3 regions of the Bacillus sp. JJ1566 genome follow, and region 3 is predicted to be linked to each of the others. Evidence: predicted binding sites of a transcription regulator. Region 3 holds the regulator's gene; each other region holds the start of a gene.
What was found. Region 3 encodes LexA, which represses DNA repair genes until DNA is damaged. Its sites were predicted from a motif close to CGAACATATGTTCG; they were not measured.

Region 1: V7112_RS18185 (YolD-like family protein) is a predicted target of LexA. The motif match lies at 3,647-3,660, and genes of this name have one in related genera.
Region 2: pcrA (DNA helicase PcrA) is a predicted target of LexA. The motif match lies at 3,458-3,471, and genes of this name have one in related genera.

The regions. Positions count from the first base shown of each region.
Region 1 is NZ_JBALOP010000049.1:16,424-27,438, forward strand. It holds gene V7112_RS18165 (hydantoinase B/oxoprolinase family protein) at 1-13, shown strand, start outside; gene V7112_RS18170 (uroporphyrinogen decarboxylase family protein) at 39-980, shown strand; gene V7112_RS18175 (SDR family NAD(P)-dependent oxidoreductase) at 1,248-1,991, opposite strand; gene V7112_RS18180 (TetR/AcrR family transcriptional regulator) at 2,142-2,759, shown strand; gene V7112_RS18185 (YolD-like family protein) at 3,691-4,023, shown strand; gene V7112_RS18190 (amidase family protein) at 4,935-6,407, opposite strand; gene V7112_RS18195 (acetoacetate decarboxylase family protein) at 6,562-7,269, opposite strand; gene V7112_RS18200 (sodium/proline symporter) at 7,294-8,739, opposite strand; gene V7112_RS18205 (acetoacetate decarboxylase family protein) at 8,911-9,663, opposite strand; gene V7112_RS18210 (acetoacetate decarboxylase family protein) at 9,915-10,688, shown strand; gene V7112_RS18215 (sigma-54 interaction domain-containing protein) at 10,742-11,015, opposite strand, start outside.
Region 2 is NZ_JBALOP010000010.1:108,814-119,828, forward strand. It holds gene ligA (NAD-dependent DNA ligase LigA) at 1-875, opposite strand, end outside; gene pcrA (DNA helicase PcrA) at 1,080-3,308, opposite strand; gene V7112_RS06060 (heptaprenylglyceryl phosphate synthase) at 3,504-4,190, opposite strand; gene V7112_RS06065 (YerC/YecD family TrpR-related protein) at 4,665-4,967, opposite strand; gene V7112_RS06070 (DUF3048 domain-containing protein) at 5,001-6,050, opposite strand; gene V7112_RS06075 (adenine deaminase C-terminal domain-containing protein) at 6,131-7,873, opposite strand; gene V7112_RS06080 (YgaP family membrane protein) at 8,022-8,279, shown strand; gene purD (phosphoribosylamine--glycine ligase) at 8,396-9,688, opposite strand; gene purH (bifunctional phosphoribosylaminoimidazolecarboxamide formyltransferase/IMP cyclohydrolase) at 9,716-11,015, opposite strand, start outside.
Region 3 is NZ_JBALOP010000056.1:17,456-28,470, forward strand. It holds gene V7112_RS20080 (aminotransferase class I/II-fold pyridoxal phosphate-dependent enzyme) at 1-334, shown strand, start outside; gene V7112_RS20085 (MerR family transcriptional regulator) at 442-843, shown strand; gene glnA (type I glutamate--ammonia ligase) at 893-2,227, shown strand; gene lexA (transcriptional repressor LexA) at 2,307-2,933, opposite strand; gene V7112_RS20100 (DUF896 domain-containing protein) at 3,339-3,569, shown strand; gene tkt (transketolase) at 3,657-5,660, shown strand; gene sirA (sporulation inhibitor of replication protein SirA) at 5,805-6,245, shown strand; gene V7112_RS20115 (YneF family protein) at 6,336-6,560, shown strand; gene V7112_RS20120 (VOC family protein) at 6,647-7,036, opposite strand; gene V7112_RS20125 (ABC transporter transmembrane domain-containing protein) at 7,202-8,950, shown strand; gene V7112_RS20130 (ABC transporter ATP-binding protein) at 8,954-10,765, shown strand; gene V7112_RS20135 (aspartyl-phosphate phosphatase Spo0E family protein) at 10,870-11,015, opposite strand, start outside.

The DNA.
Region 1 (11,015 bases), on a different contig from region 3:
TGTACGTATGTAAGGTTTAAAAACAAAGGAGTTGTTCCATGGATAAAAAAGAACTGGTTCAAAAGTTTTTTAAAGGTCGGACTGTTACCCGACCTCCTTTTCTCCCATTGGTGGGTACTTATTTAACAATGGTAGATCAAGTTTCAATTCCTTCGATATTACAAGATGATAATACTTTGTACTCGGCATTATTGAATACTCAAAAACTTCTAGGCTATGATGCTATTATTTTACCATTGGACCCTTCTTTAGAGGCGGAGGCCTTCGGCGGAATTGTAGAGTGGAAGGATCAAGAAATGCCTAGTGTAAAAGAAATTCCGATTACGCAAGGATTATTATTGTCCGATTTTTTGGAAAGAGGTAGAATACCGGTTGTAAAAGAGGTTGTAGAGCGATTGGTAAAGGTTCAGGGTAAAGAATTACAGATTATTGCAACTATAACTGGCCCGGTCACTATTCTCAAAACTCTTTATGGAGCAGAATGCAATTCAGATTTAGGATTAATGAAAAAGCGGGCTGAAGAAATAACACAAGCATTGATAGGACTCTGTAAAGCTTTTGGCGATGCAAAGGTAGGCGGAATCCTCATTAATGAAGATTTATTAGATTCTGCTTTATGGGAAGAATGTAAAGACATTTTTAAACCATTGTTCAACGTAATAAAATATTATAATATTTTTGGAATTTTGCGCCTATCGCCTGAGGTTGATGCCTTTGAATCAACAAGTGATTTGCCAGAAATTGTATTAGCTTCAAAGGAATTTATCACCAATGCCTCTTCTGTAAAAACAAAAGGAATTGCATTATCAAATTCAAACTTGGAAGAAAATTTGGATCTTACTCAGTTAGTTTCATTGTGGAATGAAAACAAAAAAAGAAGATTATTTTTATCGTCTAGCTATCCACTTGATTTAGAAATAAATTTAAGCGAGATTCAGGAAAAAACTGCAATGATTTGTGATGAAGTAAACTGGCTGTAATCATAGATAGGGGCTTTTATAAAAGATTAACTGGTTTATTTCAGGGATGCAAACAAGCAATTAACTTCAAAAACTCTGTGATTTTCACATTGAAAATCACAGAGTTTTTTATTGAAATATAAGGGTTTGATTCTTCATTAGTTGATAAATTTTACTTGGTAAATCACATTTCCTTTCACAAGTATAAATAAAACAGAAGCCCTTAAAAGAAATACCAAGTATTCGCTTAAAGAGCTTCTGTTTTTAATTTATAATAGTCCTTGAATATTAAACAGCTGTATAGCCACCATCAATTGGTAAGGTTACTCCTGATATGAATGAAGCGTCATCACTTGCAAGGAATAGGACAGTTTTTGCTACTTCAATGGGCTTACCTAAACGACCAATTGGGTGTAGATCTACTAAACCATCAATTACATCTTGTGATAATGTATTGATCAGTGGCGTTTCGATGTAAGCAGGAGCAATGGCATTAGCACGAATTCCATCCTTGCTATATCTAGAAGCTACTTGTTGAGTAAGCATTTTTACTCCGCCTTTTGAAGCTGAGTAAGCTGCAAGACCGTCTCTAGCTACAAGGCTATGAATAGAACCAGTATTCACAATCACACCGCCATTGCCTTGTTTTAAGAATTGTTCAATAGCATATTTATCTGAAAGATACACACTTGTTAAATTCACATCAATTACTTTTTGCCATTTAGCAAAGTCTAACTCATGAAGATCAGCTTCAATATTAATACCAGCATTAGCGAACATTACATCTAATTTGCCATATTTTTCAACAGTCTTAGATACTAGATTTTTCATTTCATTTTCGCTTGCTACATTGGTTTGTACAAAAATAGTATCGTAACCTTGCGTATTCAATTCTTCAGATAATGCTTGTCCTTTTTCTGATATATCAGCAATAGCTACTTTTGCACCTTCTTTTACAAATTCTAGTACTGTTGCTTCCCCTAGTCCACTAGCTCCACCTGTTACGATTACAACTTTGTCTTGAAATCTCATCTAATCCCATCCTTTAAAATATATTTAATAAATCCTGTAGCAAAAACGGAATTCACATTCCACTTTTATTGTAAGCGTTTCCCTTTCATTCTTCAAGTATTTTGTCTCTTATTCTTATTTTATATATAATAAACTAAAGAAAGAGTGGGGATGGAATTGATACCAGAAAACAAATTTATCGTAAGTTCTGATAGAAAAGATGCAAGTAAAAATGCAAGTGTTATATTAGAAGCTGCCAAAAAGGTCTTTGCTGAAAGAGGATATGATGCAACTATTGAGGAAGTAGCAATAGAAGCCAATGTAGGAATAGGCACTGTTTATCGCCGATATAACAATAAAAAACAGCTTGCCAATGCTGTTGCAACCAATGTCATTTCTGAGATTTACGACCAGCAAGATGAGATTTTGAAAGGAAACTATACAGCAGAAGAAAAAGTAAAAAAATTGTTTGCTTGTTATGCAAGGATTAGTGAAAATCATAAAAAAATCCATGGAATGATTGTCGATATGCTCATTGAACAGAAAGAAAATGAAGAATTTAGCAATACATTTCTGAAAAGCTTACAAAATATTTTTGTTGAAGTTATTACTAGTGGTCAAAACGAAGGGGTTTTTAGAAACGGTGATCCGAGGCTTTATCAAGTTTTTTTAGAGAATACGATCAATCCTAAGGTAGTTAAAGAGTTATCTGAAATTATGCCACTAAAAGACACGGCTGATTTTTTAGCTGATTTGGCTTTAAATGGAATGATGATACAAAAAAAGTAAGAAAATGCCTAAAATTCTTATTCCTTATAGATGTAACCTTATATAATCTATAGAAATTAAGAATCAAAATAACGATTTAAAAGCCAGTCCTGTTCCCAATTTGCTAGGCACTCCAGTATCAATGGATTTGACAATAAGGTATATAGACCGCAACTTTACAAATACGATACAGACGACTTTTGGTAAAAAACTTGTGTTGGTTGCATACAACATTGATATGAGCGTAGATGTAAGAGTTATTTATGCACAAGGACAAGTTCGCGACATTTTAGACTACTTACAGTCCTTTAAATATACATGCAGCGTTAGTAAAGAATTTGATGATATCTGGGATACGTGTACTATTATGAGCAAGCTATGGCAGAACTACAGATTCCTGAGAAGGCTGATTTACTTAACTAACTTAAATATAACATTGGCTATACCCATATATGCGATTAATGATAATGACGGTCTTTTATGTGAGTAAGAAGCTAGTTCTCTCATGTAAATTGAATGAATGAATAAACATTTTCCTCGCTGGATGATGTATAACAATTACATTAAAGAACAGATGTTTGTAGCGAAGGTGTATTGTTTAAACTAAGAGCTACCGTTTAGGTAGTCCTTAGTTCAATATAGTTGAAACTAATTAGTTAGATATCAAAACTTAGCTTTTATTTTCCAAACTGTAATTTATGTGAAGTATAAGTTCCACTGAGTTCAAATTTTTCCTATTATAGTTAAACAATCATTATTAATACCATACTCGAAGGGAACCGTTGGAATAAGTAGGAAGGTTCTTAGAACAGATGTTATATGAACTTTGTTTTTGCGTTAATCCAAAAGAAGGATTAACGTTTATTTTTTACTAGCAACTAAATGATGATTATTATTTAATTGTTAATCGAACGTATATTCGCATATAATGTTTTTATAAGGAGGGACTAATATGATAAAAGATCGTGGAAAAATGAAATGGGGGGCTGCATTTATGTTACCAGAAATGGTGGCTTCTCATAACAAGGTGGATTGGGATTATAAAAAAGTTGAAAAACCGATCCTAGATGAACATCTATTAGAAGAAATAAACCAAACAATATGTAGTGCAATGGAGTATAACCAAGAACTAGTGTTTACCCTGTACGAAAATGGAGAATTCCAAGTAATAACTGGAAAAGTACATTATATAGATCAAATAGGTTATGAGTTAAGAATTTTAGATAAATTTAACGAAATACGCAAGGCTAGGCTAAACAACATTGTTAAAGTTTATTTTGAATAATGATGGCAAGTGACGGGTGCTTTGAATGATGAGAAGAATAATGTATAACTCAGATTAAACTGTTGTATTTCTACAATAAGTTGAAACTCTTTTTTAAAAACCGAGAAGTAAAGTAAGTTAGGTAGAAAGTAAAAGAAATTTCATTCTAAGAAAGAGAGGGGACCCGGTGCAAAGTGATTTAAAGCTGAAGGACGAGGGCAATCAGTCGATTAAAACCTATATAGTAAATTTTCCCCAGTACAGATGGAGGTTTTTGGTGGGAAAATTTTTTTACAGATTCGGAGCGCGAAAATCTTTTAAAACTGCTTATTTTTAACGTGGGTATCAAAAGAACACTCCAGATAATCCGAGAACACAAGGATTCAGTATCCTAATAAAGATTGACGAACATGCTTGAAGTGAAATTAAAATAATCAACACTCACTAGAATCCCCACTTAAGAATGAACCCTCCCGAGAAATAAGTATCGAAAACATCCCGCTTCTCTCTGTTCAACAGAGGAGCGGGTATGTTTTTTTAATAACTTCTTAAGTTCACAAAGAAAATCAGCAATCTATTGGGAATATAGTTAATTAAAAATATGACAATGAGTTTAGATTTTGTTTTCCAAAAAAATGGATTAGAGAAGCAAAGTCCAGCCGTAGCAAGAATTAAATTCTCGCTTAATTGATAAAGATAAAATTGGGAAAGTTAGCTTTTATGATTTAAGGATATTGTAATTCAATTTGCTATGTATGGCCGGAGTTCTTTCTGAGTTTTTAATGTATCAATTAAGATGTAAGAAAATTAAATATAGTTCAATTATAATCATAGATTAGGTTTAAAAAGGAGAAAGACATGTATTCTTTATTAAGTTCATGTCCTTCTCCTTTTAACATTCAATTGACGAAAGACGTAAGTTTTATTACAAACTACCTTGGATCAATAGGTGTTTCGATTTGTGTGTGAGCTTCAATTACTTCCGCAGCATCAAATAGGGTATCTTCTCGGAAGCGTCTTCCTAATAGCTGAACGCCAACTGGGAGACCATCCACAACAGCAGTTGGAACGGAAATAGCTGGGAATCCGAGCAATGGAATCGCCATCATGGACCATTGAGCATCCATAACACGCCTCATGCTTTTAACACTTTCTATATCAGCATCTTGTTCAAAAGCCTGTTCGGCGGAGACCGGCATCAGTAATAGTGGATATTTCTGTAAAAACACTTGAAGTTGGAGAATTAAAGTTCCACGACGTGCATAGCCCTTAATATAATCTGTTAGTCCTGGATTTTCTCCCCACCATTCTTTTGCATTAGCGAAATAATTAAACGCTGCCTTTTTCATTCCTTCGTCTCCATACTGCTCTACAAGTTGCATATTTGTCCTGAAATCCTCCAACACTAATAAATACCAAAGCCTGTATGCCTCTGCGAATAGAGGAAGATTGACTTCTTCAACAATATAACCAGCTTCCGTTAAACGATTGGCTGCATCACTCAAAGCCTGATTGACAACTGATGACGGGGTAGCAACACCTACATCACGTAATAGCCCGACTCGAATTGGCTTTTGAAGCGGCTTCCCAATTAAAGGCACTGAAGCATGGAGTGGGTCACGCGGATCAAATTCAATCATGCTTGCCAGGGCAAGTCGTAGATCTGCAACGTTGCGTGCAAGTGGTCCATCAGTTGACATAAATTGTACTGAAGGTGACTGATCTCCATTCGGAGGACCGAAAAAGCCGGGAACTCTTCCCATTGTCGGACGAATTCCGGTGATTCCACAGGCATAGGCTGGATGACGAATAGAACCTCCCAGATCACTTCCATGCCCGATCGGCATCATTCCAGACGCGACAGCTGAAGAGGCCCCGCCACTTGATCCACCAGGAGTACGTGTTTTATCCCAAGGGTTCAGAGTTCTTCCATGCAAATCATTATTCGTAAACCATCTGAAACTAAAGGTTGGCGTATTGCTGCGGCCTACAATTACAGCTCCTGCCTTCCTTAGATTTGCCACTGGGGGACTATCTTTTTCTGCGATATTATCTTTAAAAGCCAAAACACCATTTGTTGTTGCATGTCCAGCTTGATCAACGTTCACTTTTGTAGATACAGGCACACCATGTAAAAGTCCTAGCAGCTCTCCCTTTTTTACAGCAAGATCTGCCTGATCAGCTACAGCAAGTGCCTCTTCTGCATGTACTTCAACAAGGGCATTAAGCACCGGATTTACTTCTTCAATCCTGTTCAAAGAACTCTCAACAGCCTCACGAGAAGAAATGAGTCTTGTTCGAATTCCATGAGCCAATTCTGTTGCACTCCAGCGCCATAATTTTTTATCCTTTCCCTTATTATTTAACATTCGAGATGTTCGAGTTTGTAATGGAGATCGTTCCATACCTCATCGCCACCTATAAAATAATTATAAATATTATAAATTAACTATAAGCTTGCAATAGCTGAATGTAAATCATTTGGGACAGAGGGTTCCTCGTTCCTAGGAAAAAAATGGTGGGTCAAGGGACCTGTCCCCGTGATCCACCCGCATCCCATTATTTGATTCGATCGATTATTTTTCCATAATTTAGAGTGAATCCTCCGCGGATGTATTTGCCACCGAGGACTTCGACTGGCCCAAGTCGAGAGAGTGGGTCTTGTTCTGAGTATTCCCAGTCAAGTGTTGCGTCGCCAAACCATTCGACCGTGTTGATAGCTTGATAGAATTCGTTTTGTATCACTAGGTTTAGGTCAGGGGCAGAGGATTCTACACCTGGCATTCTTTTTACTTGTAGTCTTGGGAATAGGAGAGGGGTATTTACCTCTTTTTCCTTTTTCTCTAATGTAACACGAATAACCTTTTTTCCTCTTCTAGTCACTGTTCCGTTGATTTTTGTTTCCACTTTTTCAAAAGAGATTTCGCCTATTTTTTTCGGGTAGCCCCAAATTTCTCTTCCGGCACAAAGGGCATCATCTGAATCCACATATTCATAGGCCATGCACGCTCCTTTTTGCCCTTTATAGGAGCAGGGGATGATGAGACCGCCCTCCGAATATGGATTGAGACCTTCTATTTTATGATTGGTGAGAACGAATACCTCAAAGATGTCGCTCTCCAGTTTAAATTCCTTCGGTAAAAAGGATTGCATGATCTCTGGCTTTCCTTTTGCATAGATGCTGATTTTTTCATAGTCGGTATAGGTATAGGGCAAACCGGGAAAGAGAGGAGCATACTCTGGTAAAATTGCATAATTTGGTTTCATTGATTCTTCCTTTCCTTTCACGTGTTATCCTGAAATATTTTGGTTCGGTGAAATGGTTTTATCTGGTACCATTTTACTTACGATGAAAATAGCCAGGGTAGCACAGATCATGCCTGGTACCACTTCCATCATGTAGGAGCTAAGCCCGACTGCATACCAAATCGAAGCAGAGACTGTTCCGACGAGCATCCCAGCAATGGCACCCCATCGACTTACTACCCTAGGAGCTGCGAGTAACATCACGAGTAGTGGTCCAAATGCAGATGCCATTCCAGACCAAGCATACACAACGAGCTTGAAAACAGTATCAATATTCGCTAATGCTAAACCAGTAACGATTACACCTAAAATGACCATCGTTATTCGTGTGAACTTCACCAATTGTGCCTCACTGTACTTCTTTTTACTAAATGATTTTAGAAGGTCACTAGAAAGTGTTTGTACAGATAGTAGTAACTGTGATGAGAAGGTTGATTGAATGGCGGCGAAAATGGCCCCAACAACTATCCCTGTCATAACCGAAGGCATTATCTCCATGACAACACTTGGAAATGCGTATTCTGGGTCAGCTAAGTTGGGTAATATCAGTCTTGCACAAAGACCTAGTATACTAGAACCAGTCATGACAATGATTCCCCATGCAACCGCAATATAAAGCCCCTTTTTGATAGTTTCATTGTCTTTTGCTGAGAAGAAACGTTGTAGGATATGTGGCTGCCCAATTTCTCCAATTCCATAGAAAAGCAAACCGGCAATCAATCCAAATGCAGCTGATCCAGTAGCCCCCGCGGCCGTATGACCTAAAATTGGATCCACTGCTAGAAGCTGTGACCATAACTCGCCCCAACCACCTAAATGGAAGATTAAGTATATTGGGAAAAAGAAAAGTACAGCTAGCATAATAAAACCTTGAACCACATCTGTATACATGACTGATTTATAACCACCTGTGAAACAATAGGCAATGACAAAGATTGCACTTCCAATAAGGCCGATATTGTAATCTAAACCGACGAGAACATCAATAGTTTTTCCAGCTGCCGTTAACTGGGATGCCATATACGGAATGAAAAATAGGATAATTAAGAGTCCCGCAATAATTTTTACAAGATGTGTTTTATCATTTAATTTCTTATCGAAAAAGTCGGCAAGGCTAAGGGCCCCAAGTTTTTCACCTTGACTGCGTAGTCGAGGCCCCAGGTAAAACCAGTTAAAAAGAACCCCAGCAGCAAATCCTGGTAGCATCCACATACTGACTGCACCAAAGGAGTATGCAAAACCCACTGCACCAATGAAAATCCAACCACTTGAATCTGTCGCCCCCGCACTAATCGCGGTGGCAACCGGACCGAAACCTCGTTTTCCAAGAAAATAGCTTTCTTCATCATTGCCATTCCCTCTTCCGGCATACACCCCAACAAAGAATACCAAGGCCAAATATATAATTAAGGTAATCGCAATTACTATCATTCCACATCACCTTCTTTCCTAAAAAACTTCACAAGCACAAAAGCCACAACAATATTCAATAGCGGTACACCAATATAAAGAAAATTAACAATAAACGGCACCTTCATCCAATCAACTCCTCCATTTTGGGTCATGGGGACAAGTTCCTCGTCCCACAACCTTGATAATGTTTTAAATCAGTTTATTTAGGATTTTTGCCCAGCCGTTTTCTTCAGTGGCATGGAAGTCACCAATTACGTATGTTCCTCCAAGTACCTCAACAGGTTGAAATTCATCAAGTGGATCATTTGGAAGTCCATTTAGTTCTACGGAAATCGGTGCTTCTAGCCTTGATTTGGTTACAAAGTCAGGTGAAGTATCACGACTGAGAACCATCTGTGTTAGGATTCCAGGTCCATCTGGACGAGGTAATGTGTAAAGTAATAAGTGTGGATAGATTTGAACAGCTGGAATAGGATGATCCAATTGTTCGCTCAGGTCCATTTTTAACTGAATCAAATCAACGCCATCCTTTGTTACAGTTGCTGTTATTTTTCCATCCTCTTCGACCAATGAAGCCTCTGCGAATTTTTTCGGATAGCCCCATAGCTCGCGACCTGCAATGCATGACCAGGTTGTGTTTTCATATTCGAACATATAATATCCACCGACTACATCCTTGTATTTTACAGGGATGATAATACCAACATCATAGAATGAACCATTGCTTGCATTTCCGAAGTCTGAAATGGATACAACGAATTGATCGCTAACATACTCAAATGGGGTTGGTTCTAAATACTTTTGAATCATTTCTGGTGTTGTCCGGCAATAGGCCGTTAACGTTTTCAAATTTGGGCAGCTGTAAGGAACAGTTGGATTGTCAAACACAGGTGCTTGCACTGGCATATTGTTCCCATGTGGGACTTTGTAAGGCCTTTCCATTTGATCATCTCCTTTTGTAATGTACATATTTATATTTGCAAGTTACGTGCCAACATGAGGAACTGAATTTTCTTGATTATGCTCTTGGGGTTTGGTATAAAATTACTCGTTTTTCGGTAGATTTCCGATTTTTCGGTAACCTTCTATTTTTTAAGTGGTTGTAAACTATTAATAATTGGTAATTTCTGTTTGGCATGATTTTTGCATTAGTAAAAATATGTATAAGTTATATTTTGTAGGAGGTAATTATTTTGAAAAAACCATATGAAGTACAAAACTTTTGGACGGTTCCTATTCAAGCACCACTTGTAAATGAATCATGTTTTCCACCATTTTCATGCATTAACAGTAAGGCACTTACAGCTTATTTTCGTGTGAACCCAGAGGTTATTAATAAATACTTAGAACCGACTCCTTTTGAATATGTAAGCGATGTGGTATATGCCTATGTCTCAGACTATACAACAGCAGATCCGAATGACGGATATAACCAAGGATTTTATGATACTGGCCTTGTCATCCCGGTGAAATACAAGGGCAGAGTAGGGGTACATGTACTATTTGAATATGAAAATCACGACTATGCCATTGCAGCTGGTCGTGAAATCTGGGGCTACCCAAAGAAATATGGAGAAGCAACTTTAAAAGAAGAAAACGGAAAATTAATCGGCATTGTATATAAAAATGGAACAGATCTTATCCGTTTAGAGATGGATCTATCTGCTAAGTTGAAGAAGCCCATCCAAAAACCAACCCTTTTCCCACATTTTCAAATAAAAGTCGACCCAAAACCAGATGGTCCTGGAATCGACTCTAAAAAGATTCTTTCCCGAGACGCTTCAGCCGACTTTGTTACAAAGAGCTATATCGAACGCTCTATCAAAGTAGAGCTAAAAGGAATCCCATACAACCGACTGGATGAATTCCAACCTGTTGAAATCCTCGGAGGCAGCTACACCATCGGGGATTACCACGCCTCCATGGAAAACGGCTGGGCCAAGATTGAAGAATTCATCAAGGGCTGATCTGATTATGGGACACGGGGACAGGTTCCGTGTCCCTGTAAATATATGGTGGGTCAAAGGACCTGTCCTTTTGTCCCAACTTTATTTAGGTGCTTACGAAGTCCGTATTTGTCGATTTTACTGTTAAGGGTTTGCTGGGGAATATCGAGATCTCTTGCTGCTCTTGATATATTTCCACCAGTTTGTTTTAACGCATCGGTAATGATATCAAGCTCAATTTCTGCTAAAGTGTCCCTTAGTTTTATCCGTTCCCCGTTTGCAAGAGATGTGAAAGATTTTTTGGGCGGCAGGGAATAAGGATTAATGTGATTAATATCGGTTGACCGA
Region 2 (11,015 bases), on a different contig from region 3:
TGGTCGAAGGAATCAACCTTTATCACGATTCCATCAATTTCATACGCAAGTGTTGGACGCTTTTCTGTCCATTCCTTAATATAACCAAGGATTTCCTCAACGCTTGCACATTTTCTTCGTTCTGGATTTGTTTTAAACCCTGCTTCATCAAGCATATTAAGGCCTTCACTATGTGACTCAACACCTAAATTTGTTGTATCAGCAATGGCATATAAAAAGATATCGAGATTACGGCTAGCGGCAATTTTCGGGTCAAGCTGCCTTAATGAACCAGCTGCTGCATTTCGTGGATTCGCAAATGGTTCTTCCTCATTCTCAAGTCTTGCAGCATTTAGCTTTTCGAATGATTTTCTTGGCATAAACGCCTCCCCACGCACTTCAATATCAAGTGCCCTCTTTAAACGAAGAGGTATCGAACGGATTGTTTTTAGATTAACGGTAATATCTTCACCAATTGTCCCATCACCACGAGTTGAGCCTTGGACAAAACGCCCTTGCTCATAGCGAAGCGACACAGCAAGACCATCTATCTTTAACTCACACACATAGGAAATAGAATCACCAACTGCCTGTCTAGCACGGCGGTCAAAATCACGTAAATCCTGCTCATTGAATGCATTTCCTAGACTTAGCATAGGGATTTGGTGTTCTACTTTTCGAAAGGATTCGAGAACCTGCCCTCCGACGCGGACGGTAGGAGAATCCCCAGTCTTGAGTTCAGGGTATTCCTCCTCAAGCTGGATTAATTCCCGCATTAACCGATCATATTCTGCGTCTGGTACAGAGGGATTATCCAATACATGGTATTCATAATTGTATTGATTTAAAAGCTCATGAAGCTCATGAACTCTTTCTTGTGCTGCCATTTTGTCCATAGATCCAATCCTCTCCTTAATCAAATGCGCCATAGCGTATTTGCGCCCGATTTTTTTCGAGCTTGCCTCGAAAAATTTCCTTTGAAAAATCGTGGCATCCGCCGGAGGCATTAACTTTATTTAGTCAGGGGTCAAACCCCAAACTGAATTGTTTAGTTCTATTGCATTAGCATTAACTTTGATATAGGACTCTACTGAATAAAGTTAATTTGTCTTTGTGATTGGAGCAAATTTTGCAAGTAATCGTTTGATTCCTGTTGGACTAGGGAATGCAATGTCCAATTCCTTCGATTCCCCTTCTCCTTTTACACTAACAACCGTACCAATTCCCCATTTTTTATGCTCAGCCTTGTCTCCAACCTTCCAGCCAATTTCATCTCCACCAGTTGACTGTGCAATTGGTCTGGAGAATACTTTTCGTTCAGGTTGTCTCGATGGCGAAGATGATGAAGAAAACGGAGTACGCATTTGCTGTCTGCGCTGTTCACCTAAATCTTCAAGAAGCTCTTCTGGAATTTCCGCAATGAAACGGGACACTGGATTCATTGAAGTACGGCCATATAGAGTTCTCATTTGGGCATTCGATATATATAGCTCTTCCTCTGCCCTTGTGATTCCCACATACGCAAGTCGTCGTTCTTCTTCCATTTCAGCCTCTTCCATTAAGGAACGACTATGCGGGAAGACTCCTTCTTCCATGCCCATCAAAAAGACGACAGGAAATTCAAGTCCCTTTGCTGAGTGCAAGGTCATCAGGACAACAGCATTATTTTTATCATTTTCATCTTCATCAAGCTTATCAATGTCTGCTACCAATGCTAAATCCGTTAAAAAGGCCACAAGACTCTTATCATCATTAGCCTTCTCAAAGTTTTGTGTAACAGATAAAAATTCTTCTATGTTTTCGATTCGGCTTTGAGATTCAAGTGTTTTTTCAGTCTTCAACACTTCTAGGTATCCAGTCTTCTCTAATACGTTCTCCACCAATTCAGTAACCGATAAATAATCCTGCATCTGGCCCCAATTATGGATTAAATCACGAAACTCACGTAATGAATTAGTTATTTTCGCACTTAAACCGATTTGCTCAACCTCCTGCAAAGCTTGGAAGATTGATAGGTCCTGAGCAATTGCATAGTTTGCAATTTTATCAATCGAGGTTGCGCCAATTCCACGCTTCGGCACATTAATAATTCTCGCTAAACTAATATCATCATCTGGATTTGAAATAACGCGTAAGTATGCCAAAATATCCTTGATTTCCTTACGGTCATAGAACTTAATACCGCCGACAATCTGATAGTTGATATTAGATTTAAGCAACACTTCCTCCATTACACGGGATTGTGCATTGGTTCGATATAAAATCGCGATATCTTTATAGGAACGTTTTCCGCCATTTACGAGTTCACGTATTTTTCCGGCTACAAATTGCGCTTCTCCGGACTCACTGTCCGCACGATAATAGAAAAGCTTATTCCCTTCATCATTCTCCGTCCAAAGATTTTTTGCTTTACGATTCATATTATTTTGGATGACCTGATTAGCCGCCTTAAGTATTCGTTGTGTTGAACGATAATTTTGTTCAAGAAGAATTACTTTAGCATGTTTGTAGTCCTTTTCAAATGAAAGGATATTGGCGATATCCGCCCCACGCCAACGATAGATGGACTGATCAGAATCCCCTACAACACATAAATTCTTAAATCTTGATGCAAGGAGCTGAACTAAGATATACTGTGCACGGTTTGTATCCTGATACTCGTCCACATGGATATATTGAAACTTCCGTTGATAGAATTCTAGCACTTCTGGAACTCGCTGGAAAAGCTGAATCGTAGTCATAATGAGATCATCAAAATCAAGTGCCTGGTTTTTGCGAAGGCGTTTTTGGTACAACTTATAGACATCACTAACAATTTGCTCGTACATGCCACCCGCTGTTTTCTCATACTCATCAGGTGTTTGTAATTCATTTTTCGCACTACTAATTGTGCCAAGAATCGAACGTGGATCAAATTTCTTCGGATCGATGTTTTTCTCTTTTAAAATATTTTTGATAACCGAAAGTTGGTCGGTTGTATCCAAAATTGAAAAGTTACGGCTGAACCCCATCCGGTCGATATCTCTTCGTAAAATTCGAACGCACATGGAGTGAAACGTTGAAATCCAAATGTCTTCAGCCGCACCCCCTAAGATCGCTTGAACACGCTCCTTCATCTCACGAGCTGCCTTGTTCGTGAAGGTGATCGCCAAAATATTCCATGGAGCTATTTCCTTTTCCACCATTAAATACGCAATACGGTGTGTCAGAACTCGAGTCTTTCCACTCCCCGCACCCGCCATAATTAAAAGTGGACCATCTGTTGCTTTAACCGCTTCTTGTTGTTGTTCGTTTAATCCCGCTAACAATTTATTGCTGATAAATTGCAACTTCTTCACCGTCCTATTCATAATCAAATACGCCTTGGCGTATTTGCGCCCAGAATTTTTCGAGCTTGCTCGAAAAATACCTTTAAAAATCTGTGGCATCCGCCGGAGGCTATAATTTTATACATTCGGGGTTTTAAACTTGAATGAATCGAACATACATTCTATTTTACCCGATTTGCTAATAAATTTCCATGCTTATCCCTTAACAGCTTGTACTGTTTTTAAAGCTGTATTTAAGTCTTCATAAATACTATTTCCAACGACAACTGTGTCTGCGTGTCTGCCCATCTCTTTTGCTTGCTGGGCAGTCTTTATTCCACCGCCATAAAACAGTTTTGTTGTTTGTAGATTGTTTTTGACTGCCTCTACGACTTCTATATCGCCATAGGTTCCGCTATATTCTAAGTAAAAAATCGGGAGCGAAAACATTTTCTCCGCCATTATAGCATAGGCGATCGTTTCATCCTTCGTTAGGGAAGCATTGGCACGCGTAAGTTTAGCTGCCTTGCAGTCTTCGTTCAGGATGCAATAACCTTGCATAATCATTTCATCCCAATTCATAACTTCCCCATATTCCTTAACCGCCTCATGATGCAGGCCCATCATCCATCTTGTGTCACTGCTATTTAAAACGGTTGGAATAAAATATAAATCAAAGCCAGGTGTGACTGACTCTATATTTGAAATTTCTAAAACAGCAGGTACCGTGTGGCGTCGGATTCGGGACATGAGGTGAAGGACATTGTCTAGCGTCACCCCATCCGTTCCACCAACTATAATCGCATCAGTACCAGATTCACAAATTGCGTCTAAATGTTCATCGCTGATTTCCTTATTTGGATCCAGCTTAAAAACATGTCTCCATTCTCTAAAATCGTACATGAAGATCCTCCATTCATCTTTCCATTCCTCCATTATAACAAAACTACACGCATCTATTAATACCTAGGTGGATTTCGCAAAAAATGTAATAATTAGATGGCGGCTGATGAGTTTGGTAGGTAGAATCACATAAGCACCTTATTTAATTTCACTTTTGGATATGACAAAATCCTCTTTATCATTGGACTTTTGGTTGATAATGGTAAAGGTCATAGTAGAAACATCATATATAAACGGACTATTGGATAATAAAGGAAATGCCATAAACATAAACCTCACTTATAAATGGATATTTGTATGAATCTGGAAAAACTCATAGCATAAACTTCATTTACGAACAAACATTTGTATTATTTTGGTAAAAGCCTTGAGTTAAACTTTGTTATGATTTGTGATGAACTTTGAAAAATCCTGCTTTTAGAAAATTCCAAAGAAAAAAGCCGAAACCCCAAGGCTTCAGCTTTTCCGCATCCATTATTTTTTTTCCAATTCTTTCACACGGTCGAGCGCCATTTGATAGGCATCGTTCCCGTAGTTTAAGCAACGCTTTACACGTGAAATGGTTGCTGTACTTGCTCCTGTTTCTGTTTCAATCTTATGGTATGTGTTCCCTTCTTGAAGCATTCTAGCTACTTCAAGGCGTTGAGCCAATGACTGAATTTCATTTACAGTACATAAATCATCAAAGAATCGATAGCACTCCTCAAGGTCATTCAGTGAAAGGACTGCATTAAATAATTGATCAAGTTCTTTCCCACGTAATTTGTCAATTTGCATATAGATTAGTATCTCCCTTATTATGATGTTTTTTTAATTTCCAAACGAAACGGCACCTGGGATTCCTGGTGATGTTGGAATTATATTAATCCATGTTTTTCCTGGTACAAAGCCTACTTCTTCCCCATTTGCAAAAGGAACAATTCGTCCCTCAACATTTCTCCATTCAATTTCCTGTGCTTTTCCTTCTTGAAGCAAATAGCCTTTTCCTCCAGATGTTATATCAATCGCACGTCTACCATAATCATCAATAAGTCGATGATTCATCTCAACGATAAGTACATTATCCAGTAAAACCGGTGTATTCGTTTCTCGGTCTACAGTTTGAGCGCCTCCGCTATAACGCTCATACTTCCCTTTATCTTGATTAAAGTCATAGACTGCAGCAAAAATATCTCTTGATGAATAGGACACTCGAACATGCTCAGCTGGTGTTCCTTCAATACCACCTACTTCATCTTCTGATAAAAATCCAAAGCTTGGAACATCATCTTTCATTGAATATCCTTGTTTGTCTGCCCCTTCAAGAATATTTTCAAATGAAATATACGAGTTATGTGGAGCAACGTTATGGTTAGCCCTCCAAAATAGAGTACCATCATACACCATTCCATTAATGTTATCGACTTGCCCGCTATTTAATATTTGCTGGGCTTCAGGGCTCCAACCGTGTGCCACATATAGGGCATCAAAACCTTTGCTCAACTCAATATAATAATCTCTCGCACTACGAACAGGTCCAATAATCTCTGGTTTCTCACTTTGGAACACAGCAAGGAAGCGTGTAACATCTCCCTCAGCTAACACTTCATACACGACATCAGCCATGTGTAAACCTGATTGTGGCCGTGCTTGCGGATGATTGTTAACCATAACAGCAAAAGGACGGTTATTTACATCATCATTTGTTTCAATCCCGGTCAGTGGGAAAATATGTTCAAACTCTTGGGTTGGTTCTTCTTTTGCAACCGGCTCCGTCTGCTTTGGTTCATGCTCATCCTGCTGCTTCGCTGCTTCTTTATTACTACATGCTGCGCTAAGAAGTAATAGGAAAATTCCTAGAATGTATAAAGTCTTTTTCATTATCGAGCACACAACCTTTATTAAATTAAATTAAATGTAACTTGATAAATTTGTTTCACACTGCTGAATCCTTTTATATTTTAACGCATTATTGACGGAAAGAGTACTATTTTGTTCATGACATCGTAAATCCCTTGAGGTGTGATGCGAATATACGGCAAATGTGTAGACGACAAAAACGTCAATGTATAGATTGGATCACTATGGCTGTACCCACGTTCCCGTACTAAATGAACAAATTCCTTCTCGAGCGAACTTAATTCTACCACCGATTTTGCAGATGTAACTCCCCCTAAGTCCAAAGGAATCTCATGTAAAACCTTACCGTTTTCAGTTAGGACAATACCACCACCAATTTCTTTCATCCGATTAAAGGCAAGGAGCATATCATTTTTATTTTTACCAATTAGTACAAAATCACCCGTATTTGAAAAAGAACTTGCAAATCCGGAGATACGCTTAGCAAAACCTTTCACAATCGTGTTGACACGCCATTTTCCTTCACGGTCCAAAAGCATCAGGAAGCTTTCATCATGAGCCATTGAAAGTTCATCATAGGAGGCATCAATGGTAATCGAATATGGCTTCATAATCACGGCATTTTCCATCTTCATCCCAAATGGCATTGAAAACTGAAGGTCATCTAGTGTTAGTTCCCAGTTTGTTGCAAGATTTGAAAAACCTTGGCCACTCCATGGAAATTCCGGAAATGCATTCATGTCTTTATTATCCCGCTTTACCCAGACACCTTTAGCAAGAACTGATTCAGGTGTGGGATTGTCTTTTGCTGATAAAATATTTAGGTTTGCGATTCTTCCTGTTGCAATCATCCCATGGAGGTTCTCCATATTGTAATGCCTGGCAACATTAATCGTCGCCATATTGTAAGCATCGATGATTGGAACGCCTTTTTCAATTGCAATTTTAATCATGTTATCAATGATTCCCTGCCCGTAAAACGCCGGCGGTGAGCCATCAGTAGTAAAGATGAATTTATCATATTGATCAATGCCAATTTCATGAATTTCATCTAAAATTTTCGGCAAGTCTGGACGAATCGATGAGTATCTTAATGAGGTCGTGTATCCTTGAAGCAGACGATTCAATACATCTGTTCCAGTCATGGATTCATGATCACAATCAGCTCCCAATAGCATCATTTTTGCTAGCGTTCTTTCCGAGGCACCTGGAAAATGCCCTTCTACCTTTTTACCAATCCTCTTTGTTTCTTGAATCCAATGGAGCATAAGGTCATCGCCGTCAAGCAGCTTTGGCCATCCTGTCAATTCTCCACCTTGAACAACTGAGTCATGCTCAATCCAGCTTAGCACATTTCCATTTGAAAATGCTTGTTCCTCATGATGGATTTCGGTCTGAGGATCGTATCGGCACCACCAATACATGGTAACAGGAAGTTTTTTCATTTCTTCCAAAAAAGAAAACGCTTTCTTTTTTGCCGTTTGTAAGGCAAGTACTAAGTTATCATTGATGATTGTTGTCGTCCCTGTTTGGGATGCATATTGAGCAAATGAGTGGGGATTATATAAATGAAAAGAATGTGCATGAGGTTCAATGTAACCTGGCACGACAAATTTCCCATCACACTCTACTACTTCACAGTCAGTGAGTTTTGATGGCAGCTGCTGACCAACATACACAATGCGATCTTGGTAAATCCAAATATGTGCGTTGATCCATTTCTTTAACATTTGATTTAAGTATGTGACATTTTTTAATAGAATCGTTGGTGATTTTTTTCCATCTATGACAGCAACATGTTCTCGAAGTTGCTTATTTTTCCAGCGGTATCGTTGCCCAACCATTAACCATCTCTCCAATCTCAGCTAAAACTCCATGGAAGCGCTTTACATTATAGTACCATATTAATCGATTTAGTGCATTAAAGACTTTGTGAAAATTTGTAAAAATTTCTAAGGTCCTTTGTAAAGATATGCGAACGGAGGTAATCATATGAAACCGAATATCGGGCTTATTAATGCGATGGTACGGATCACTTGTGGGTTTACGATGCTTGCTTGGGCAACATCAAAAATGGTAAAACGCCCTTGGCGTCAAAGCTTTCTTTTGGTCGCATTGCTTGGAGGAATGAAAGTAGCTGAGGGGATAACTCGTTTTTGTCCGCTTACGGCTCTCTTTTATGAATATTGTGAAAGAAAACAAGAGGAGCCAGAACCACAAAAGCAGCTTCCTCCGGTTAATCCATCATAAAAAAGGTAAGAGGGCGATCCTCTTACCTTTTTGTATTTGTATCTTCTAATTGCGTTTAGAGTAATTGCGCGTTATTTTTTGGAATTGCGCTTTAGATAAGAAGATATGCGCTTTAATTAAACGAATTGCGCTTTAGCCTGGTTAATTACGCTATAAGCTAAAGCCTTGTTCCCAATATCTTTTCGGTAAAATAGGTTGGAACACTGAATTTTTACAGCTTCTTTATAGACAAAGTTCTGCGCATCTTCAAGGCTTTCACCACTTGCAACAACGGTTAAAACCCTTCCGCCATTCGTAACAAAATGCTCATTCACCATGTCTGTTCCGGCATGGAACACAGTAATATTTTCATCTAGAGTGTTTAGTCCTTCGATGACTGCTCCTTTTTCATAGCTTTCTGGATAGCCTTTCGAAGCGAGCACAACACCAAGAGTTGCTTTGTCAGACCACTCGAGGGCAATCTCTTTCTGAGCAAGCAAACCTTCAATGACTTCGATAAAATCAGACTCTAAACGCGGTAGCACGACTTGTGTTTCAGGGTCGCCAAAACGGGCATTGTATTCAATGACCTTAGGTCCATTTTCGGTTAAAATTAACCCCGCATAAAGGATTCCCGTAAAGCTGCGTCCTTCAGTTTCCAACGCTTTAACAGTTGGAGTAATGATCGTTTCAATCGCTGTTTGGACAACTTCTTCTGAAATTTGTGGAACTGGGGAATAGGCTCCCATTCCTCCTGTGTTAGGACCTTCATCATTGTCAAAGGCACGCTTATGATCCTGTGAAATAACCATTGGATAGGCTGTTTTTCCGTCCACAAAAGCCATTAATGAGAATTCTTCTCCCGCAAGAAACTCTTCAATGACAACCTGAGCGCTTGCTTCGCCAAATTTGTTCGCCTCAAGCATGTCATAAATGCTTTCTAAGGCTTCATCTAAAGTAAGAGCCACTGTCACACCTTTACCGGCAGCTAAACCATCCGCTTTGATTACGATTGGTGCACCCTTTTCTAAGATATATTGTTTGGCTTCTTCATAGGATGTGAATGTTTCATACTCCGCAGTTGGAATATTGTATTTTTTCATGATTTCCTTCGCAAACGATTTGCTTCCTTCAAGCAGTGCTGCTTCTTTTGTTGGTCCAAAAATAGCTAGGCCCTCTGCTTGGAATCGATTGACGATCCCGTTGATTAACGGAACCTCCGGGCCAACAAGGGTAAGACCGATTTGTTCCTTCTTGACGAACTCGATTAGACTGTCAAAATCATTTTCATCGATGTTGACTAATGTTGCGAAATCCTGCAAACCCGGATTACCTGGTGCAGCATATACTGTATCTACTTTTGGACTTTGGGTAACCTTCCAGACAAGTGTATGTTCACGGCCACCGCGGCCAACTACTAGTACCTTCACTTTTTCACCTCATTACAAATGTTAGGATTAATGTTTAAAATGACGTACTCCGGTAAAGACCATTGCGATTCCGTATTCGTCTGCTTTTTGAATGGACTCTTCGTCACGAATCGATCCACCTGGTTGGATAATGGCTGTAATGCCTGCTTTTGCTGCCGTCTCTACGGTGTCACCCATTGGGAAGAAAGCATCTGAAGCAAGTGCCGAGCCTTTTGCCTTTTCACCGGCTTGATGAATCGCGATATTCGCTGATCCAACACGGTTCATTTGGCCCGCGCCAATTCCAATTGTCATATCGTCTTTTGCTAACACAATCGCATTTGATTTAACATGTTTTACAACCTTCCAACCAAGCTTTAAATCAGCCCATTCTTGCTCCGTTGGTTCCCGCTTTGTCGGAATGGAAATGGTTGCATCGTCTAAACCATATGCATCTTCATCCTGAACGAGCAATCCACCACGGACGGACACTAGCTTCTTCTCAACCTTCTGGTCATCAGAAAAATCGACAGTCAGTAGGCGTAAATTTTTCTTTGAAGAAAGAATCTCAAATGCTTCCTCGCTAAATGATGGAGCAATAATAATTTCAAGGAAAATTTCACGCATTTTATGAGCCGTTTGGGCATCAACTTCACGGTTAACAGCAATAATTCCACCAAAAATAGAGGTTGAATCTGCTTCATATGCTTTTTGATATGCTTCCTCTAGCGTATTTCCAACCCCAACACCACAAGGGTTCATATGTTTTACTGCTACGGCTGCTGGCTCTTTGAATTCTTTCACGATTTGAAGGGCAGCATCTGCATCATTAATGTTATTGTAAGATAATTCTTTCCCGTGTAATTGTGTCGCAGACGCAATGGATACGGGCGTGCCTAATGGCTTTTTATAGAATGCCGCTTTTTGATGTGGGTTTTCTCCGTAACGAAGATCTTGTTTCTTCTCATAAGTAACCGTTAAGGATTCTGGACTTTCCTCACCTGCTGCTTTTGTTAAAAACTCAGCAATAACTGCATCATAAGCAGCTGTATGACGGAATACCTTTGCACCTAAGCGAAGCTTTGTGTCAGCGGTAACTTCACCATTCCCGTCAATCTCCGCTAAAACTGTATCGTAATCCTGTGGATCAACGACAACTGTTACATACTTGTGGTTTTTAGCAGCAGAACGAAGCATAGAAGGTCCGCCAATATCGATATTTTCAATTGCATCTGCAAACTGAACGTCTGGCTTTGCAATTGTTTGTTGGAATGGATATAGGTTTACAACAACTAAATCAATTGGCGTAATATGATGTTCCTGAAGCTGTCTAACATGTTCTTCATTT
Region 3 (11,015 bases):
TAGTGAACGAACAGATTTAATCCAATCTGTTCAATTTGACAACAAAGATATGATGGTTGCCTTTTGTCAGGCCATACAGTTCGCTTCACCAATCAACTCTCATGTAACTCCATATCCAAGCTATATGCCAGGGTATGAGGACGATGTGATCATGGCAGCAGGTACATTTATTCAAGGTGCGAGCATCGAACTGACTGCGGACGGACCAACGCGCCCACCATTTGTGGCGTACGTACAAGGTGGTCTTACCTATTCACATGTAAAAATTGCAATTTGTTTAGCCTTAAATCGTTTACTTTCAAAACAACTTATATCCATAAAAACAGAGGAATAATGCCTCTGTTTTTTTATTTATTTCCATGTGAGGTTATCTAACATGAACTTGACAGATAATCTAACATCATTTAAAATCAAATTATTCTTTGCAAAGGAGGATCCCATATGAGTGATGAAATTCGACGTTCTATGCCACTCTTTCCGATTGGAATTGTCATGCAATTAACTGAATTATCCGCCCGGCAAATCCGGTATTATGAGGAACATGGTTTGATTTCTCCTGCAAGGACCGAAACAAATCGTAGACTATATTCATTTAATGACGTTGATCGATTACTTGAGATTAAAAGCTTGATCGAGCAGAAAGTCAACCTAGCAGGAATTAAACAAATTTTCGCAGTTCAAAAACAGCAACCAATCGTTGAAGAAAAACTTATGGAGCCTGTGAAACATGAAATATCTAATTCTGAGCTAAGAAAATTGCTGAGGAATGAATTGCTTCAAGCAGGCAGGTTTAAGAAGCAATCAGGTCCTCATCATAGTGATATGTCGAGATTTTTTCATTAAGAATGAATAACAAACTATACTTACAACTAGGTTTGGGGAGGAAGACTTAATGTCCAAATATACGAAAGATGATATTTTTCGTTTAGCAAATGAAGAGAATGTGAAATTTATTCGTTTACAATTCACAGACATCCTTGGAACAATTAAAAATGTTGAAATTCCTGTAAGTCAATTAGAAAAAGCATTGAGTAATAAAATGATGTTTGATGGTTCTTCCATTGAGGGCTTTGTGCGTATCGAAGAATCCGATATGTACCTATTCCCTGACTTAAATACTTGGGTAGTATTCCCGTGGACTGCTGAAAAAGGGAAGGTTGCTCGTTTAATTTGTGACATTCATAATGCAGATGGTACCCCATTTGAGGGAGACCCTCGCAATAACTTAAAGAGAGTCCTAAAAGAAATGGAAGAGCTAGGATTTACAGACTTCAACCTTGGCCCTGAACCTGAATTTTTCTTATTTAAATTAGATCAAAACGGTGAACCCACACTTGAATTAAATGATAATGGGGGATACTTCGATTTAGCGCCAACAGACTTAGGTGAAAACTGCCGCCGTGATATCGTATTAGAGCTTGAGGAAATGGGCTTTGAAATTGAAGCTTCACACCATGAGGTAGCACCGGGTCAGCATGAAATTGATTTTAAATATGAAGATGCCCTTACAGCTTGTGATGAAATTCAAACATTTAAACTTGTAGTAAAAACAATTGCCCGCAAACATGGTTTACACGCAACATTCATGCCGAAGCCATTATTTGGAGTGGCCGGTTCTGGAATGCACTGTAACCTTTCATTATTTAAAGGTGGAGAAAACGCATTTTTTGATCCAAATGCCGACCTTCAATTAAGTGATAATGCAAAGCATTTCATAGCAGGTATTTTAAAACATGCGCCTAACTTTACAGCTGTTACAAATCCAACTGTAAACTCATATAAACGTTTAGTACCTGGTTATGAAGCACCTTGTTATGTTGCTTGGTCTGCTCAAAATAGAAGTCCACTTGTTCGTATCCCAGCTTCACGTGGTTTAAGCACACGTGTTGAAGTGCGTTCAGTCGACCCATCAGCAAATCCTTATATGGCAATGGCTGTATTACTGGCTGCAGGCTTAGATGGGATTAAGAACAAACTTACACCACCAGCACCTGTTGACAGAAATATCTATGTTATGAATAAAGAAGAGCGTAATGAAGCAGGAATTGCGGATTTACCACCAACATTGGCACTTGCATTAGAAAAATTAAAACAGGATGAAGTGTTAATCAAGGCATTAGGCGGACATCTGTTCGAACACTTTATCGAAGCAAAAGAGATTGAATGGGATATGTTTAGAACCCAGGTTCACCCTTGGGAACGCGAGCAATATATGACGATGTATTAAGAATGAGGCCCTTAACATTTGTTAGGGGTTTTTCTATATAAAAAAGGACCACTTCAATAAGAAATGGTCCTTTTGGTTGTTAATGAATGGTACGGTATACCCCGATAACTTTACCTAGAATGGATACGTTCTTTAAAATGATTGGTTCTAGCATTGAGTTTTCTGGTTGTAGACGAATATGATCTTTTTCTTTGAAGAAACGTTTTACAGTTGCTTCATCTTCTTCTGTCATAGCAACAACAATATCCCCGTTATTTGCTGTATGCTGTTGTCTAACAATAACATAGTCCCCATCAAGAATTCCTGCTTCAATCATACTGTCGCCCATAATTTCAAGCATAAAGATTTGGTCATCGTGCGCGGCAAACCGATCAGGTAGTGGAAAATACTCTTCAATATTTTCAACTGCTGTGATTGGTTGACCTGCAGTAACTTTACCAATGACAGGAACATTTACAACTTTTGCAGTTGGAATTGTTTCGTTTGAATCGGACTGTAAAATTTCAATTGCACGTGGCTTGGTCGGGTCTCTTCTGATTAAGCCTTTACTTTCAAGTCTGGACAAATGGCCATGGACTGTTGAGCTTGATGCTAGTCCAACAGCTTCCCCAATTTCTCTTACTGAAGGTGGGTAGCCCTTATCTTTTACTTCCTGTTTTATGTAATTCAATATGTCCTGCTGCCGTTTTGAAAGCTTTGTCGTCATCTACACTCATCCCCTTACTTTTAATTTTTTATATGTATCTAATTCTCATTCTTTTTCATGTTCGGTTATTTGTCTTTTTTGTTCGACAAATATCGAATTTGTTAAGTAGAGTATAGCATGTTTTGGTAGATTATACAAACATAAGTTCGAATTTTTGTTGACACAAAACATTTGTTCGGTATATAATAAAAACATCAAATGCGAACAAACATTCTGTAGGAGTGAAAATGACATGTTTAAAAAATTACAAGGTGGATTTATCTATTATGTATTATTTGTTTTACTAAGTATGGGAATGGTTTTTATCAGTGCCAGCTAGTGATGTAAAGTGAACTACTTGTAAAAAATCTTTTCATCTAGTACTATGAACTATGATTTAGAAAAGACGAAACAAGGAGAAATTTTATGCTTTCAAAAGATAAACTTAATCGGATCAATGTCCTTGCAAAAAAAGCAAAGTCAGTTGGCCTTACGGATAAAGAAAAAGAAGAACAACAAGAGCTTAGACAAGAGTATTTACGCGTTTTTAGAAGCTCAATGACAAATACCTTACACTCGGTAAAGGTTGTAGATCCTGAGGGTAATGATGTAACCCCTGAAAAATTAAAAGAGAGTAAACGCAAAAGATTACATTAACAAAGAATACATAGATTTCTATGTATTCTTTTTTTTTGTGCATACTAGATAAGAACCGACTATTATTTTGAAAGGATGTTTTGTTTTATGACACACTCAATAACTGACTTGTCGATAGCATCGATTCGAACACTTTCGATTGATGCAGTTGAAAAAGCAAATTCAGGACACCCGGGAATGCCGATGGGAGCAGCCCCAATGACATATGCCCTGTGGACTAGACATATGAAGCATAATCCTAAAAATCCAAAATGGTTTAACCGAGATCGCTTTGTTCTATCAGCGGGGCATGGATCTGCATTATTGTACAGTATGCTTCATTTATCAGGCTATGACTTGACGATAGATGACTTAAAGCAATTTCGCCAATGGGGAAGTAAAACTCCTGGACATCCAGAGTATGGACATACAGCTGGTGTCGATGCAACAACAGGTCCGCTCGGGCAAGGTATTGCAATGGCTGTTGGGATGGCGATGGCTGAGCGTCATTTAGCGGGTGTTTACAATAAAGACTCATTAGAAATTGTAAACCATTATACATATGCCATTTGTGGGGATGGTGACTTGATGGAGGGGATTTCTGGGGAAGCATCATCACTAGCAGGTCACTTAAGATTAGGGCGTTTAATTGTTTTATATGATTCAAATGATATTTCTCTAGATGGTGACCTTGACCAGGCACTCTCGGAATCAATTGAACAACGGTACAAGGCATATGGTTGGCAGTATCTTCGTGTAGAGGATGGAAATGATGTTGATGCAATCGATAAAGCAATTGATGAAGCTAAAGGAGATTTAACACGTCCTGCACTGATTGAGGTTCGAACAACAATTGGTTATGGTTCTCCAAATCGTGCTGGTAAATCAAAGGCCCATGGCGAACCATTAGGTGCTGATGAATTAAAACTAACAAAAGAAGCATACAATTGGACATTTGAAAATGATTTTCATGTTCCAAGTGAGGTCTATGCCCATTTTGAGGAAACTGTGAAAAAGGCCGGCGAAAAAAGTGAACAAGAATGGAACCAATTATTTAATGATTACAAAAATAGCAATTCAGAGCTTGGAAAGCAATTAGAAATGGCAATTGATTGTAGACTTCCAGATGGCTGGGAAAAAACGTTGCCAGTCTATGAAGTAGGAAAGAAGCTCGCAACAAGGGCATCGTCTGGTGAAGCATTAAATGCGATTGCAAAAAGTGTACCACAATTTTTTGGTGGTTCTGCTGATTTAGCGGGATCAAATAAAACGATGATCCAAGATGCAGCTGATTTTATGCCTAATGATTATAGTGGGCGCAATATTTGGTTTGGAGTTCGGGAATTTGCAATGGGAGCAGCCTTAAACGGTATGGCTCTACATGGTGGTCTTAAAGTATTTGGTGGAACATTCTTTGTGTTCTCAGATTATTTACGACCGGCGATAAGACTGGCTGCCTTAATGAAAATACCGGTCACATATGTGTTTACACATGACAGTATCGCGGTTGGAGAAGATGGACCAACCCATGAACCGGTTGAACAATTGCCAGCATTAAGAGCAATGCCAAATTTATCTGTGATTAGACCAGCTGATGGAAATGAAACCGCGGCTGCATGGAGAACTGCAATTGAGTCAAAAGATGTTCCTACAGCCCTTATTTTAACAAGACAGAACCTACCTACTTTAGAAGGAACAGATAAAAACGCATATGAGGGTGTACAAAAAGGTGCATATGTTGTATCACCTGCAAAATCAGGACAACCTGCAGCCCTCATTTTAGCAACAGGCTCTGAAGTAAGTCTTGCAGTGGAGGCACAAAAACAACTCGAAAACGAAAATATTGAGGTATCTGTAGTCAGTATGCCATCATGGGATCGTTTTGAGGCACAATCAAAAGAATATAAAGAATCCGTTATTCCTAAACATGTGAAAAAGCGATTAGCGATTGAAATGGCAACACCACTTGGATGGGAGCGATATACCGGGGATGAGGGAGATATCCTTGCTATTCACGGATTTGGCGCTTCTGCACCAGGTGAAATTGTAATGAAAGAATATGGATTCTCCGTTGAAAATGTCGTAAATCGAGTAAAGCAATTACTGCAATAACGTATAAAGGGGTCGAAATCGGCCCCTTATCTTTGTAAACACTGATTTCGACAAAACTAGACGATTCTTACTCCAGTTTCAGACAAAAAACACAGACTCTTTCGAATATACTATTCATTAACGATAGTATTGGGAGGAAAGAGTATGAGAGAGTATCATATTTATTTAATAGAAGAAGAATTTGCCACTCATTACTTTGGGCGTGAATCACTAATCTATCATCTGTTTTTAGAATATAGCCATTCCGTAAAAGAGCGGAAACAAGTTTTATATAAACAAATTGAGTTTATAACGAGGGCAATTCCAACATTGCGTATCCAGCAAAAAATTGAATCTAGCCTTAGCCATTATTCCTATTATGAACGTGAAAGTCATATACACACTCTAGAATGGAATGAATTTAATAGCTATGCAAAACTAACAATACATCCTAATTACATTCATTTGCAGTCAACTGGAAGCTACGAAGCTGAAACAGCCTTTTTTGAAATCCTACGTAAATATGACCGATGTTTTCTAGCGATGGATTTTTTGACAAATAAATATGGTTGGCTAAATCCAATTAAGGAAAGAAAGTTTGTATAAAGGCTATGAAAACATAAAACAAATATTGTATAATTGCTATTGGTTTAGTACACTGTAATGAGACAACATGAAGGAGGAAGTTTTTGTATGATGCAAATATGGTTAGCTATCGTCTTAATAGTGGTAGCTTTACTTGGTGGCGCTGCATTAGGATTCTTTATTGCGCGTAAATACATGATGAACTACTTAAAGAAAAATCCACCAATCAATGAGCAAATGCTAAAAGTAATGATGATGCAAATGGGTCAAAAGCCATCACAAAAGAAGATCAATCAAATGCTAAAAGCAATGAATGGTCAAATGGACAAGCAATAAAAGTTGAACAACATAGTTTCAACTTCCATAAAAAGCCACTTTTCTAGTGAGATCTCACTAAAAGAGTGGCTTTTTTGTATTCGCTCTTATAAATCCATTTGGTCCACATTTAATTCGATTAAATTTCCATCAGGGTCGGCACAGAAAATTTGCGCAAAACCGCTAACACTATCTGGTTTCTCTAGAACGGTTACATTATGCATTGAAAGCCAATTTAACGTGTCGTAATAGTTTTGAACTCTAAGTGCAAAATGACCTTCTCTACTGCTAATGCTTTTATCCTTCCGAATCGTTTGGGATTCAGGTAGGACGATTAAATGTAACTGCTGATTCCCAACCCCGTACCAAGCTCCAGCGAAATCAAAATTTGGTCGTTCAATTTCTTGTAAGCAGAGAATATTACTGTAAAAATCCTTCGCTTTTTCAAGATTCGTTACCGTTAAACTCACGTGATGGAGCTCTTTATATTTAATCATCCACATTCACCTCAACTTATAATCTAATTCAATTATAGTAAAAATTTTCGAAAAGCATAATGATTTTCACTTAATTCTTAAGAATAGCTTGGTTTCATCTTCCTACAATTTTAAAAATTTGGTAAACTAATATGGCACTTATTTCGTCATTCGGAGGATTATTGGATGAAAATCTTTAAGGATTTAATGTGGTTTTTTAAGCAGGAGAAAAAGTCATATATAACTGGTATTTTCTTATTGTTGATCGTTGCTTTATTGGAGCTTGTTCCGCCCAAAGTGATTGGTATGACAGTTGATTACATTGCACAAGGAACACTTACGAAAGAAATTTTATTTAAATGGTTAGCGATATTATTAGCAACTGCATGTACCGTTTATGTCGTTCGGTTCTTTTGGAGAATCATGATTTTTGGTTCTTCAGTAAAACTAGCAAGATTATTAAGGAATCGACTATATGAACATTTTACGAAAATGTCACAAGGCTTTTTCCAAAAAAGAAGGATTGGCGACTTGATGGCCCATTCAACGAATGATTTGCAGGCAATTCAGCAAACGGCTGGTGCAGGTGTACTGACATTAGTTGACTCACTTGCAACAGGCGGATTTGTATTATTGACAATGGCGTTTACAATAAACTGGAAGCTCACATTGATCTGTCTAATTCCTTTGCCGTTTATGGCACTATCAACGAATTATTATGGAACATTATTACATAGACATTTTCACAAGGCACAGGAAGCTTTCTCAAGTCTGAATGATAAGGTACAGGAAAGTGTGAGTGGAATTAAGGTCATTAAAACATTTGGTCAAGAGGAAGAGGATATAGAATCATTTCGAAAGCAGTCAGATGATGTTGTTCAAAAAAACCTTAAGGTTGCAAAGGTTGATGCTCTGTATGATCCAACGATTTCGTTAATAGTGGGAATTTCCTTCTTTCTTGCGATTGTGTTTGGTTCCAGATATGTACTTGCAGGTGAAATGACGCTTGGAGAATTGGTTACTTTTACAACGTATCTAGGATTGCTCATATGGCCACTACTTGCTTTTGGTTGGCTTTTTAACATTGTAGAGCGAGGAAGAGCATCCTATGACCGGGTATCAAGCCTTCTTGCTGAACCAATGGAAATAACAGATTGTGAGAATGCTAGTGAAATGATACCAACGGGTGATATCGAGTACTCCATTTCTCAATTTTCCTTTATTGGAGAGTCAAAACAAACTCTTTTAGGGATCCATTTTAACTTAAAACGTGGGCATACACTTGGAATAGTTGGAAAGACAGGTGCAGGTAAAACAACATTGTTAAAACTATTGATTCGTGAAATTGAGGGTTATGATGGTCAAATAATAATTGGTGAAAAAGAGATTAAAACATATACATTGGATGCGTTACGTAAGGGAATTGGCTATGTGCCGCAGGATCATTTTCTTTTTTCCGCAACAGTTGCGGATAACATTGCATTTGCCAAGCCAGATGCATCAATGAATGAAATTATGGAGGCAGCAAAGCTTGCCAATATTCATGATGATATTTTACAGTTTACAGATGGATATGAGACGGTCGTTGGTGAACGAGGAGTATCATTATCAGGGGGACAAAAGCAGAGAATTTCAATTGCTAGGGCATTGTTGATGAATCCAGAAATTTTGATTCTTGATGATTCTTTATCAGCTGTTGATGCTAAGACGGAAGAGGAAATTTTACGTGCCTTACGGGAAAACCGAGAAGGAAAAACAACGTTCATTACATCACATCGTTTAAGCGCTATTCAGCACGCAAATCAAATTATCGTATTAGAAGATGGTAGGATTGCTCAGCATGGTACACACGGTGAGCTTATGGAAGATGAGGGATGGTATCGTGATATGTATCATCGCCAGCAGCTTGAATCACTTGTTGAGCATGGAGGGTAAAGCATGAACAAAATGTCGAAAAAAGAACAAAGGCGTACATTATTACGCCTCCTATCATATACAAAATCACATACTAAGGAATTCGTATTTGCATTTGCGTTGCTATTAATAGCAACTCTTGCGGATTTAATTGGTCCGATTTTAATTAAAATTTTCATTGATGATTATTTAACACCACGCCATCTTCCGGTCCAACCATTAGTATATTTAGGGGCTATTTATCTTTTTATTCATGTTTCAAAGGTTATCTTACAGTATTTTCAACTTGTGAAATTTCAGGAAATCGCTTTGAAAATCATTCGTGAAATGAGGATAGAGGTATTCTCTAAGGTTCATAAGCTAGGGTTGAAATATTTTGATAAAACACCGGGAGGAAGCATTGTTTCAAGGGTTACAAATGACACGGAGGCAATCAAGGATATGTTTGTCGAAGTTGTTGCTACGTTTGTACAAAATGGTGTGTTTTTAGTCGGAGTTTTTATTGCAATGTTCTATCTGAATGTTCAACTTGCACTGTTTTGCTTAGTGTTAATACCGATTTTGTTTATTTTGATGCAAACATATCGTAAATTCAGTTCAAAATATTACCATGATATGAGGGAACGGCTTAGTCAGTTGAATGCGAAACTCAATGAATCACTTCAAGGTATGGCTATTATTCAGGTATTTCGTCAGGAAAAAAGAATGCGTCGTGAATTTGCCGAGATCAATGATGCTCATTATCAAGCGGGAATAAAAAATATAAAGCTTGATGGACTGCTATTAAGGCCCGCAGTTGATTTTATCTATATTGTGACGATTATTTTAGTTTTAAGCTTTTTTGGAATCACTGCACTTGAGAGCCCGATTGAAATAGGTGTACTTTATGCTTTTGTGAATTACCTTGAGCGATTTTTCGAGCCAGTTAATCATATGATGATGCGTTTATCGCTTTTACAACAAGCAGTTGTCGCTTCACAGCGTGTATTTGAGCTTCTTGATCATGATGAACTAGCCCCTCAAACGGTTGGAAATGAGAAACCATCAATTGATAAAGGGGAAATTGAATTTAAAAATGTCAGTTTTTCCTATGATGGAAAGCGGGACGTCTTAAAAAATATCTCCTTTACTGCAAAAAAAGGAGAAACTGTCGCTCTTGTCGGACATACAGGGAGTGGAAAAAGCTCAATCATCAATTTATTAATGAGATTTTATGAGATTGAACGCGGAGATATTTTGATTGACGGGCATTCGATTCAATCCTATGAAAATAATGAACTACGGCAAAAAATAGGTCTCGTGCTTCAGGATCCATTTTTATTTGTCGGATCCATTAAGGAAAATCTTCGTTTAAACAATCCGGATATTACAGACAGAGATATCGAGGAGGCAGCTAAATTCGTTCAAGCAGATCCATTTATTAAAAAACTAGAAGATGGGTACGATTATCAGGTGGTTGAACGCGGTTCAACCTTCTCAAGTGGCCAAAGGCAGCTTTTGGCATTTGCAAGAACAATTGTAACCAATCCGAAAATTTTGGTTCTTGATGAAGCCACCGCAAATATCGATACCGAAACAGAAGAAGAAATTCAAAAGGCCCTTGAAAAAATGAGGCAAGGAAGAACAACGATCGCAATTGCTCACCGCTTGTCTACGATTCAGGATGCCAATTTAATTTTGGTCTTACATCAAGGGGAGATTGTTGAGAGAGGAACACACCAGGAGTTGTTAGCGCAAAAAGGATTATATTACAAAATGTTTTTACTCCAGAATGGAAGCGTAGATAAAGTGAAACTTCAATCAGTGGGGGTTTCATCATACCCCGCTGATTGTTAGTTGAACCAATCGGGCTTTTAAGGCAATTGTCCCCATCTAATGGGGGTCTTACTGCCCGTTAATACGGGGTAACGTTGAAAAAGCCGTTATGTAAAAAAAGCCTCTCATGAATTTGAGAGGCTTTTCTGTGATTTTCCAGCATTATATTGATTTAAAAGATTATCTAAATCTTGGCTTACTTTAATAGTGGTCGTAGCGGTAAAACCGTGTTTCAAAACAATTTCAACCAGTTCAGTTCTTTTTTGTTCAA